DNA from 3 places in the Cellvibrio polysaccharolyticus genome. Region 1 is predicted to be linked to each of the others. Evidence: predicted binding sites of a transcription regulator. Region 1 holds the regulator's gene; each other region holds the start of a gene.
The links. The regulator FliA, encoded in region 1, starts transcription of late flagellar genes. The targets are predictions, from matches to a motif close to TAAAGTTATNNNNNNNNCGGCCGATANCC.

Region 1 (3,276 bases):
TAACGCGCTTAAGCACCTGCCCGGTGAGATCCTGAAAGCCTTGCTCCAGAATAATTTCCTGCAGGTTGCGACCCAGCTGCTCGGTTCCCACCGCCATTTGCGCGAGGAAGTCGTCCATGCGGCCGTAAAGTTCACGGAATTCATCCGGACCCATTTCGCGGCGTTTCAAACGCGCCCACTGGTCGCGCAATACACTGGCTTCCTGACCGAGATTCATCGCAATCGGTGATGCTTCATCAACCATGTCCATGGTTTTTTCGGCAGCCTTGCGGGTCAGCTCGATGACATAGTTGAGGCGATTGGAGGCATCCTGAATTTCAGAAGATTCGATGTGCGGCGGTTCGCGGGAGAGATCGGCGTCAACATGAAAATTAACGATGGCGTTATGCAGACCGCGGGTCAAGCGACCAACGGATTGGAAAATATGGTGATCACGAGAGGCCAACATTTGGTGGATCAAGTGTGATGCGTCTTCAAATTGATTGTCTTGCAATTTCTCAGTCAATAATTTGGCACACTCTTTCAGCTCGCCAATAAAATCCTCGTTGGTGTGCAACTGAATGTCTGATGTCATGGGTACGCCTTTGCCGAAGCCTGAACGTTTTATGATGAAAGCGGAGAAATACAATCAGAGTTTTATCACTCAACAGCAAGACCGGCGGCGAACAGCACAACAGTCAGGCGGAATAACGCGCTCCGTTAAATCAGTCTCAGCCGACACGCTCGAAAATTTTCTCGATTTTTTCCTTGAGAGCTTGAGCGGTAAAGGGTTTAACCACATAACCGTTCACACCGGCTTGCGCCGCTTCAATGATCTGATCGCGTTTGGCTTCGGCGGTTACCATCAGCACTGGCAGAGACGACAGACGTTCGTCGGCGCGTACCGCACGCAGCAAATCAATACCGGTCATACCGGGCATATTCCAGTCGGTGACCAGAAAATCAAAATCACCGCCTTTGAGCATAGGTAATGCCGTCACGCCATCATCTGCTTCATGGGTGTTGGAAAACCCGAGATCTCTGAGCAGATTCTTAATAATCCGTCGCATCGTCGAAAAGTCGTCAACGATCAGGATTTTCATATTCTTATCCAATGCAACCTCCAGCTACTCAAGCGTGAAACTCTAATCATTATCAAACCGGCAGATACCGGCGATGTAGTTGTTGGCAAATACGAGTGTTATAGCCGCCACTATTATGCGGTGTTTGCTGACTATGTCGGCCTGGAAACACTTTTCCTGAGTGGCATTTTGATAAAAAAGCCATTCATTACGCTAAAATGGCGTCAAATTACTCATAAATGCGTTCAGGGTCAATCTTTGCTCTTCCAATCGGTCAATCGGGTACGCAGGCGAAGCGCTGCCTGGCTGTGTATTTGACTCACCCGCGACTCGCTTACCCCTAATACCTGACCGATTTCTTTCAGGTTTAATTCTTCGTCGTAATACAGCGCCAGCACCAGCCGCTCGCGTTCGGGCAACTGCATAATGGCTTCTGCCAGCGCGCGTTTCATGGCATCGCGTTGCAACCCCTCCAGCGGGCTGGCGTAGGCGCTGCTGGATTCACTGGCATCAATGTTACTGTCGTCGTCACCAAAGGTTTCTTCGTAACTGAACAGGCGGCTGCTGTTGCTGTCTTGCAACATCGCGTGGTATTCATTGAGAGGAATATCCAGCTCGGCGGCGATTTCCGAATCCTGGGCATCGCGCCCGCAGCGGGCTTCTACCGTGCGAATGGCACTGGCGATCAAACGGGTGTTGCGATGCACCGAGCGGGGAGCCCAGTCACCACGACGCATTTCGTCAACAATTGCACCACGAATGCGAATACCGGCGTAAGTTTCAAAACTGGCGCCGCGCGTACCGTCATATTTTTGTACCGCTTCCAGCAGCCCGATCATGCCCGCCTGAATCAGATCATCTACCTGCACACACGCAGGCATACGCACCATCATGTGGTACGCAATGCGTTTCACCAGAGGGGCGTATTCCTCAACACGGATAGGCTGATTCAGTTGTTGTGTCTTGTCGTACATGGCTAATCCATCAACTGCGGCCATAACGGAACTCTCGCAGGCGGTTAATAGCGATTGTTGGCAGCCTGTAACAGGCGCTCGACAAAAAACTCCAGACGACCGGTGGGTGCGCCGGGTAACGGCCATTGATCGACAGTTTTGGCCAGATTACGAATGGCAACAGCAGCTTTTGAAGAAGGGGCGAACTCCAGCAAAGCCTTTTGCTTTTGTACCGATTTACGAACATTCTCATCAAACGGCACACTACCCAGAAATTGTAGACTCACATCGAGGAATCGTTCGCAGACGCTGTTCAACTTATTAAACATGTGCGCGCCTTCGTGCTGGGTGCGGGTCATATTGGCCACAACGCGGAAGCGTTGTACCTGATATTCCTTATTGAGCAATTTGATCAAAGCGTAAGCATCGGTGATGGATGAGGGTTCGTCACACACCACCACCACGATTTCATTGGCAGCACGCAGAAAGCTCACCACCGTCTCGGAAATACCGGCGGCGGTATCAATCACCAGAATATCAACCTGGTCACCGAGATCGTTAAACGCGTTGATAAGACCGGCGTGTTCAGCAGGACCCAGCGATGCCATGCGCTGCACACCGGAGGATGCCGGCACAATTTTAATACCAGCAGGGCCGGTCACCAGCACTTCGCTCAAGGTATGGGTGCCGGCGAGTACATCTGCCAGGGTATGTTCGGCTTTTAGTCCGAGCAATACATCCACGTTGGCCAAACTCAGGTCAGCGTCCAGCAAGACCACGCGACGGCGCAATTCTGCCAGCGCAATACTGAGGTTGACGGAAATATTACTCTTACCTACCCCGCCTTTTCCGCCGGATACGGCAATTACCTGCACGGGACGCAATTGACTCATTTGAGCGCTGTCTCCTGACGTTTGCTACGTCTGTTGTTCTGTACGCTTGCGCTGCCAACAGTGGCAACGCAGAAGTTAATAAAAATGCTGTTACACCAATGCACGAGTTCGCTGTTGCGAACTGACCGGGGTTGACGGTCGCATTTGGCTTTTTAACAAACCGGCTGCCCGTGTTACCAGTTGATGGCCACGCGCAACTTCAATGTGCTTTGGAATATCCTGGCCGTCAGTGGTGTAGACCAACGGCAATTTGCTCTGCTGGATTACACTCAGGGCTTCTCCCAGACTGGCGGTTTCATCCAGCTTGGTAAGAATGCAACCTTTCAAACCCGCAGCACCGTAAGCATGAATGGACGCTTTCAACATTTG
Region 2 (3,276 bases), 240 kb from region 1:
ATCCCCTCACTGATGGATTCTCGGGCGGGTGACACTTCAGCCAGAATTTTTTCTACATCGATAATTTCAACCAGCTGACCATCCACTTCGGTAACGGCGGTTAAATAATGCTCTTTGCCGGCGCCGGTGGGTGGCGGATGAATATCGCCCCAGTTCATGTTAACGATACGTTCAACCGCACGAACCAGGAAGCCCTGCGCCGAGCGGTTGTATTCCGTAATAATGACAAAGCACTTATCAATTTCTGCCAGCGGATTGCGACCAATCGCCTGGTTCATGTCCATGATCGGCAAGGTACCACCGCGAATATGGGCCACGCCACGCACAACCGAGCTTCTGCCAGGGATAGCATTCAGGGGTGGGCACTGCAACACTTCCTTAACCTTGAAAACGTTGATGCCATACAACTGGCGCCCTCCCAGCCGAAATAACAGCAACTCCATACGGTTTTGACCAACCAGCTGCGTGCGCTGATCAACGCTGTCCATTACACCTGCCATACACAATCCCCTGAGGATATTAATTAACGGCCCGTTTGCTGCCGATACGATAAGTTGGCCAGTTGTACAAATACTGCCCTGCCACGGCACACTAATTGCAGAAACCGGCTCTATGAACAAGATAGCGGCAGAAAACCGTCAGCCTTTAGTGCTCTTATCGCACCTGTTGCCTGCGTTAGCTTCCATTTTAGTGGCGCGGCGGGCTAATTGCCGGGCTAACACGGTATTTTGTGACAATTTACGCGCCAATTGCGCCGGGATTCAAGGGGTCAAACCATGAAAAATGCCTTCATGGACACATTTTTTTACTGTCTTGCCAAAAAGGCGGCAAAAGCGACCGTTAACTTAACAAAAGTCAGCTGGCTGTTCGCAATGATAATGACGGTGTCGGGCGGTGTTATCGCCTTGCCGGCGATTGCATCAACAGTGGAATCGCTGCAGACATTGCAAAGCCGGGTGCAACAACAGGCGGCTCAATATTATCAGGGCGCCAAGGCGAAGAAGACCAACATTAGCGTTAATGCGCTCGACTCCCGCTTGCAGTTACGCTCGTGCGTCAAATCTCTGACCATCACACTGAATGACCCGCAATATAACGGTGGCAACCAGACGGCTCTGGTGCGCTGCGACGATGAAGCGCCCTGGTCTATTTATATACCGCTGCAAATTGCGTTGTTTTACGAGTATCCGGTGGCATCACGCAATATGGCCCGCGGCGATGTGGTCAGCGCCGGCGATATTCAGACCACCCTGGTAAACAGCACCGGCCAACGACAGGGCCAGATTGACAGCGCAGTGGATATTATTGGCAAGTCACTGCGCCGGCCGATTCGTCAGGGCGAAGTGTTCCGTAGCGCACAGCTGGAAATGCCAACCGTGGTTAAACGCGGTGATCTGGTCAGTATTCTCACCCAGGTAGGCGCCATCTCCGTCAGTTCTGCTGGCACCGCGATGAGCAATGGCAAAATCGGGGAAAAAATCCGGATAAAAAACAACCAGTCTGACCGGGTCATCATGGCCGAGGTGATTGAGGCAGGTAGCGTTCGCACACTTTAAGTGGTCGCAACGCACAGGAATTGAAAGATACGCCGCATTAAAGCGGTCTGATCGCCTGAAACACGGTAAAATGTGTGATGCAGTGCCTAAAAAAGTAACTTAAGGCGTTAAAGTTTCAGCTTTTCTGCCGATAACCTTTTTGAGCAACCTGTATTCGGGCGAATCGGGAACTTTTATAGCAGTTGGGGAATAGAAACCATGGTCATCGACATTAACAACAATTTTTCCAGTAATGCATCGAGTGCGTCGCGCAACCGCGCCACCGCCCCGACAACCGGAAAAGACACACCTGCCCAGGCAGAAACCATTCCCGCCAAAAGCGGCAAGGATCAGGTCGTGATCAGTGAACAGGCTCAGGGGTTGAGAAAACTCCAAACGTCTATTGGCAATCTGCCAGATGTAGACAGCGATCGGGTCAACGCGTTGCGTCAGGCAATTGCGGAAGGCAAGTTCGAAATCAACGCTGACCGTATTGCCGAAAACATGTTGAACCAGGACGCGCTGCTGCGCTAGAACCCTGAGCGACGGGTAGCGCCCCCAACCGCTGCCCGTTAATTGCGGTTTTTAACTGGAATAAATTCTGCCCGAATTTTCTAACGAGGTTGCCCATGTCCATGAATCCTGCCGTTTTACAACACATGATCAGTGTTGATATCAACACCAGTGAAACCTTGATCGCGCTGATGAACCACGAGCGCGAACTGCTTGAACAGCGCCAGCACGAAGGCCTTGGCGAGGTTATTGAGCAAAAAAACCAGCTGCTCAGCCAATTGGGTGAAAATGCCCTTCAACGTCAGGCCTTATTGCAGAGCCTTGGCTTACAAGCCGATGCCGAAGGCTGGGAAACCCTGCTCAGCACACACCCGGCGCTTACCGAGAGCCGTGAACCCTGGAAAAAACTCACGCAGCTTTTTACAGAGTGCCAGCGGCTCAATGAAATTAACGGCAAGATGATCAATCGCTCGCGCCAGACTCTGGGCAATCTGCTCAACCTGTTGCGCGGCCAGGCGGCCGGCCCCAAGCTCTACAACCAAAGCGGTGTTGCCAGCGGCAACGGCGGCTCCCATTCGGTAACGCGGGTGTAAACCACCCGTTTTTTCACCCGCCTGCATCATCCCTTTGAATTCAAATACAAAAATCCCTACAATGGCGCAGCTTTACATTCTGCTCCGGTAGCTCAGCTGGATAGAGCAGCCGCCTCCTAAGCGGCAGGTCGGACGTTCAAATCGTCTCCGGGGCGCCATTTTTCATCATGAATATTATCCTCCTCACCGCTGAAGATCTGACGGGCGACACCTGCGCAGAGATCCGTGACCAGCGCCGCTGTCAGCATATATTGTCGGTTCATCAGGCTCAGGTCGGCGAGAGAATTCGCGCAGGCCTGCTCAATGGCAACATGGGCTCGGGCATTATGACCACCCTCCAGCCCGACCTGATTATTATTGAAGACCTCATTTTTGATGAACCGCCACCACCGGATCTGCCGCTTTTTCTGGTCATGGCGCTGCCTCGTCCCAAAATGCTCAAGCGGGTTTTACAAACCGTGTCGACGTTGGGTGTCAAAAAACTGGTGCTGATGAATTCCTATCGGGTGGAAAAAAGCTACTGGCAAACGCCATTGCTGGAACCGGAAAGCATTCGCGAACATCTGATACTGGGGCTTGAGCAAGCAAGAGATACGCAACTGCCCGAGGTCATCCTCGAAAAACGTTTCAAGCCC
Region 3 (3,276 bases), 710 kb from region 1:
TCACGCCAGCGGTTTACGATGTAGCAAAACAAATCTGCAGTTTTTTCTGCATCGTAAGCAGCGGAGTGCGCCGCGCTGTTGCTGAATTCAATATTGGCTGCGCGACAGGCTTTGGCCAATACGGTTTGACCGAATGCCAGGCCAGCCAGGGTGGCGGTATCGAAGCAGGAGAAGGGATGAAAAGGGTTGCGTTTGATCTCGCAACGCTCCACCGCCGCATTGACAAAGCCCAGGTCGAAGTGGGCGTTGTGTCCTACCACCACCGCTCGGGTGCAACCGTTTTCCTTGACGGCGCGGCGCACTGCCTGGAACAAATCGGTCATTACCATCAATTCCGGTTCGGCCATGCGGTCCGGGCTATCGAGGTCAATGCCGGTAAAATCCAGCGCTGCCTGTTCGATGTTGGCGCCTTCAAACGGGTCAACATGAAAGGAAAAGGTTTCGTGGCGATGCAGATTGCCATCTTCATCCATGCGCAGGGTGACCGCGGCGATTTCCAGCAGTGCATCGCTACGGGCGTTAAAGCCTCCGGTTTCGACATCGATGATCACCGGCAAAAAGCCGCGAAAGCGATTGGCGAAAGGGACGTTTGGATCTCTGGCGTTTTCGGGTAAATTCACAATAATCCCTTAGTTTTGACGCTGCCAGCGCAGTGTTTCACCCGCCCGCAGAGGAACCAGTGGTTCGTTGCCCAGCTGCAGCTCATCCGGCATTTGCCAGTCGCGTTTGATCAGGGTGATGGTGTCAGTGTTGCGCGGCAGGCCGTAGAAGTCTGCCCCGTAGAAGCTGGTAAAGGCTTCCAGTTTGTCGAGTGCACCGGCATCTTCGAAGGCTTCGGTGTAAAGCTCGATAGCGGCATTGGCAGTATAGCTGCCAGCACAGCCGCAAGCGGCTTCCTTGCGGTGACGGGCATGAGGTGCCGAGTCGGTGCCAATAAAAAATTTCGGGCTGCCACTGGTGGCGGCCTTGATCAGTGCTTGCTGGTGCGTATTGCGCTTGAGAATAGGCAGGCAATAGTAGTGCGGACGAATACCGCCAGCCAGCATATGGTTGCGATTGTAAAGCAGGTGGTGGGCGGTAATGGTCGCGGCCACGTTCTCTGCGGCTTCGCTAACAAACGCGGCGGAATCGGCGGTAGTGATATGTTCAAGCACCATCTTCAACGCCGGGAAATCTTTCACAACCTTGCTGAAGGTGCGCTCGAGAAATACTTTTTCCCGGTCAAAAATATCAATGCTGCTATCCGTCACTTCTCCGTGCAGCAAAAACAGCATGCCTTCGCGTTGCATGGCTTCCAGCACCGGGTAAATCTTATTCAGGTCGGTAACGCCGGAGTCGGAATTGGTGGTGGCGCCAGCCGGGTAAAGTTTCGCAGCGCGAATGCCGGCGGCTTTGGCGCGGGCAATCTCGGCGGGGTCGGTATTGTCTGTCAGGTAGAGTGCCATTACCGGTTCAAAATCACTGCCAGCGGGGCGAGCAGCCAGAATGCGGTCGCGGTAGGCGAGCGCATTGTCGGTGGTCATGACTGGAGGAACCAGATTGGGCATTACCAATGCGCGCTGGAAGCTGTGAGCTGCATCGTGAACGGTTCTGGACAGGGCATCATTATCCCGCAAGTGGATGTGCCAATCGTCCGGACGGGTAATGGTCAGCGTTTGTGTCATGGGAGTATCCGGGTATTTGCCGTCAAAAATGGTTGCATCCTATCAAAATCAACGGTAAAGCGCAGCCGCTGTTGGTCGATATGAAGGGTAATGCCTTTTTTATACGGCCCGGGAAGTGTATTTCGCGATCGAGCCACCGGAGAAACCTCAAGCCGCATGTACCGTTTTTTGATCTTTTACCTGACGCTGGGTCTGTTGGTTATCGGTGTGGATAGCCGGTCGGCCGTGGCTGCCTCCTACCGCAGTCCGCTGGTCGATGTTCAGTGGTTGCAGGTGTTTTCTGCTTATCGCTGCGAGCTGCGTCAGCCGCTGGGCATTCAAGGAAATGCCGGTTTCGAGCGTCAGGCAGAGGCGGCGGATACTTTTTTTCTTCGCCTCGCCCGGGGCGAGCCGCTCACCGGTTCGTTCAGTGTGCACGCTCTGCCACCCGCCTGGCGAAATACATCGGAAGGCGTATGGCTGGGGGATTTGTATCTGGATCGCCAAAGCCGTGGCAAGGGAGATGTGGTGGCACAGATGCGCAAGGCGCTGGAGCAGCATCAACGCATCTGGCTGCAGCCTTCCGTGGCTATGCAAGGTGTTGTTCCGGTCAGCATCACCCTTGAGCCTATGCATTTTAAAGCGGCAGTGGCGGGGTGGAACACGTGTGTAGCCGAGCTGCAACCCGGTTACGAGCAACTTCAGCGCACCACCATTTTTTTTCCGGAGGCGGACGCGGCTCTCGCCCCGGGAGAATTGCGCAAACTGAACAATATCGCGGGCTGGTTGCGTCAGGACCGCAGCATTACTGCTGTTTACATCGATGGGCACACCGACAATATCGGTAACACGGCCGACAATTTACAGTTGTCCAGAAAGCGGGCGCAGTGGGTTGCCGGGTATCTGGCAGAGCAGGGCGTGGACAAGCAGCGCCTGCTGATTCGTTGGCACGGCGAGCAATATCCGGTAGTAGCGAACTTTGATGCGACCAGTCGTGACCGCAACCGGCGCGTCACTGTGCGTCTGGAGCGCCGCGTGTCCTCGCCATAAATTTTCCTCTGGCTGACACGGGGTGGTTTGGAATTTATTGTCGTCTGTCCGGTCATAACGCCAGGCAGATGGCATCCGGCTCCACTGGTGATGTCGCTCGCCAATAGACTCGGGCCGTATTGACACTGGTTTTATTGCGCGCCTGGTATCTGTGGTTACAAGAGGTAAATATCGCATGTTGGATGCTGGTAAAAAATGGGTCAGTCATTTGTTGTTGGCCGGATTGCTGGTTGTTGCGTCTGCTTCGTTACAAGCGCAGAACCTCCCCGAATTCACCGATCTGATAGAAAACAGCTCTCCCGCTGTGGTCAAAATTACCACCACGGCCAGCACCGCCGGTCGCTCGCCGATGAGCCTGCCGCAGTCGCAGCAAATTCCTGAAATTTTTCGTGAACTGTTTGAGCAGGACAACATGCCCGAGCGTCATGGTGGTGCCATGGGTTCCGGATTTGTGATTTCCGAAGACGGTTACATTCTCACCAATAACCATGTCATTGAAAGCGCCGATGAGATTACCGTGCGCTTCATCGATCAGCGTGAATACAAAGCCGAGCTGGTGGGTAGCGACTCCCGTTCCGACCTT

Region 2: the regulator FliA is predicted to act here: its motif matches at 1,664-1,692, upstream of flgM (flagellar biosynthesis anti-sigma factor FlgM).
Region 3: the regulator FliA is predicted to act here: its motif matches at 1,720-1,748, upstream of C4F51_RS12450 (MotY family protein).

What each region holds. Positions count from the first base shown of each region.
Region 1 is NZ_PRDL01000001.1:2,196,579-2,199,854, reverse strand. Features, by position in the region: gene C4F51_RS09380 (protein phosphatase CheZ) at 1-574, opposite strand, end outside; gene cheY (chemotaxis response regulator CheY) at 711-1,094, opposite strand; gene C4F51_RS09370 (RNA polymerase sigma factor FliA) at 1,313-2,059, opposite strand; gene C4F51_RS09365 (MinD/ParA family protein) at 2,080-2,907, opposite strand; gene flhF (flagellar biosynthesis protein FlhF) at 2,998-3,276, opposite strand, start outside.
Region 2 is NZ_PRDL01000001.1:2,437,764-2,441,039, forward strand. Features, by position in the region: gene C4F51_RS10440 (chemotaxis protein CheV) at 1-500, opposite strand, end outside; gene flgA (flagellar basal body P-ring formation chaperone FlgA) at 873-1,556, shown strand; gene flgM (flagellar biosynthesis anti-sigma factor FlgM) at 1,755-2,069, shown strand; gene C4F51_RS10455 (flagella synthesis protein FlgN) at 2,165-2,641, shown strand; tRNA gene C4F51_RS10460 (tRNA-Arg) at 2,723-2,799, shown strand; gene C4F51_RS10465 (16S rRNA (uracil(1498)-N(3))-methyltransferase) at 2,809-3,276, shown strand, end outside.
Region 3 is NZ_PRDL01000001.1:2,908,648-2,911,923, reverse strand. Features, by position in the region: gene rnt (ribonuclease T) at 1-620, opposite strand, end outside; gene pyrC (dihydroorotase) at 630-1,664, opposite strand; gene C4F51_RS12450 (MotY family protein) at 1,821-2,693, shown strand; gene C4F51_RS12445 (Do family serine endopeptidase) at 2,869-3,276, shown strand, end outside.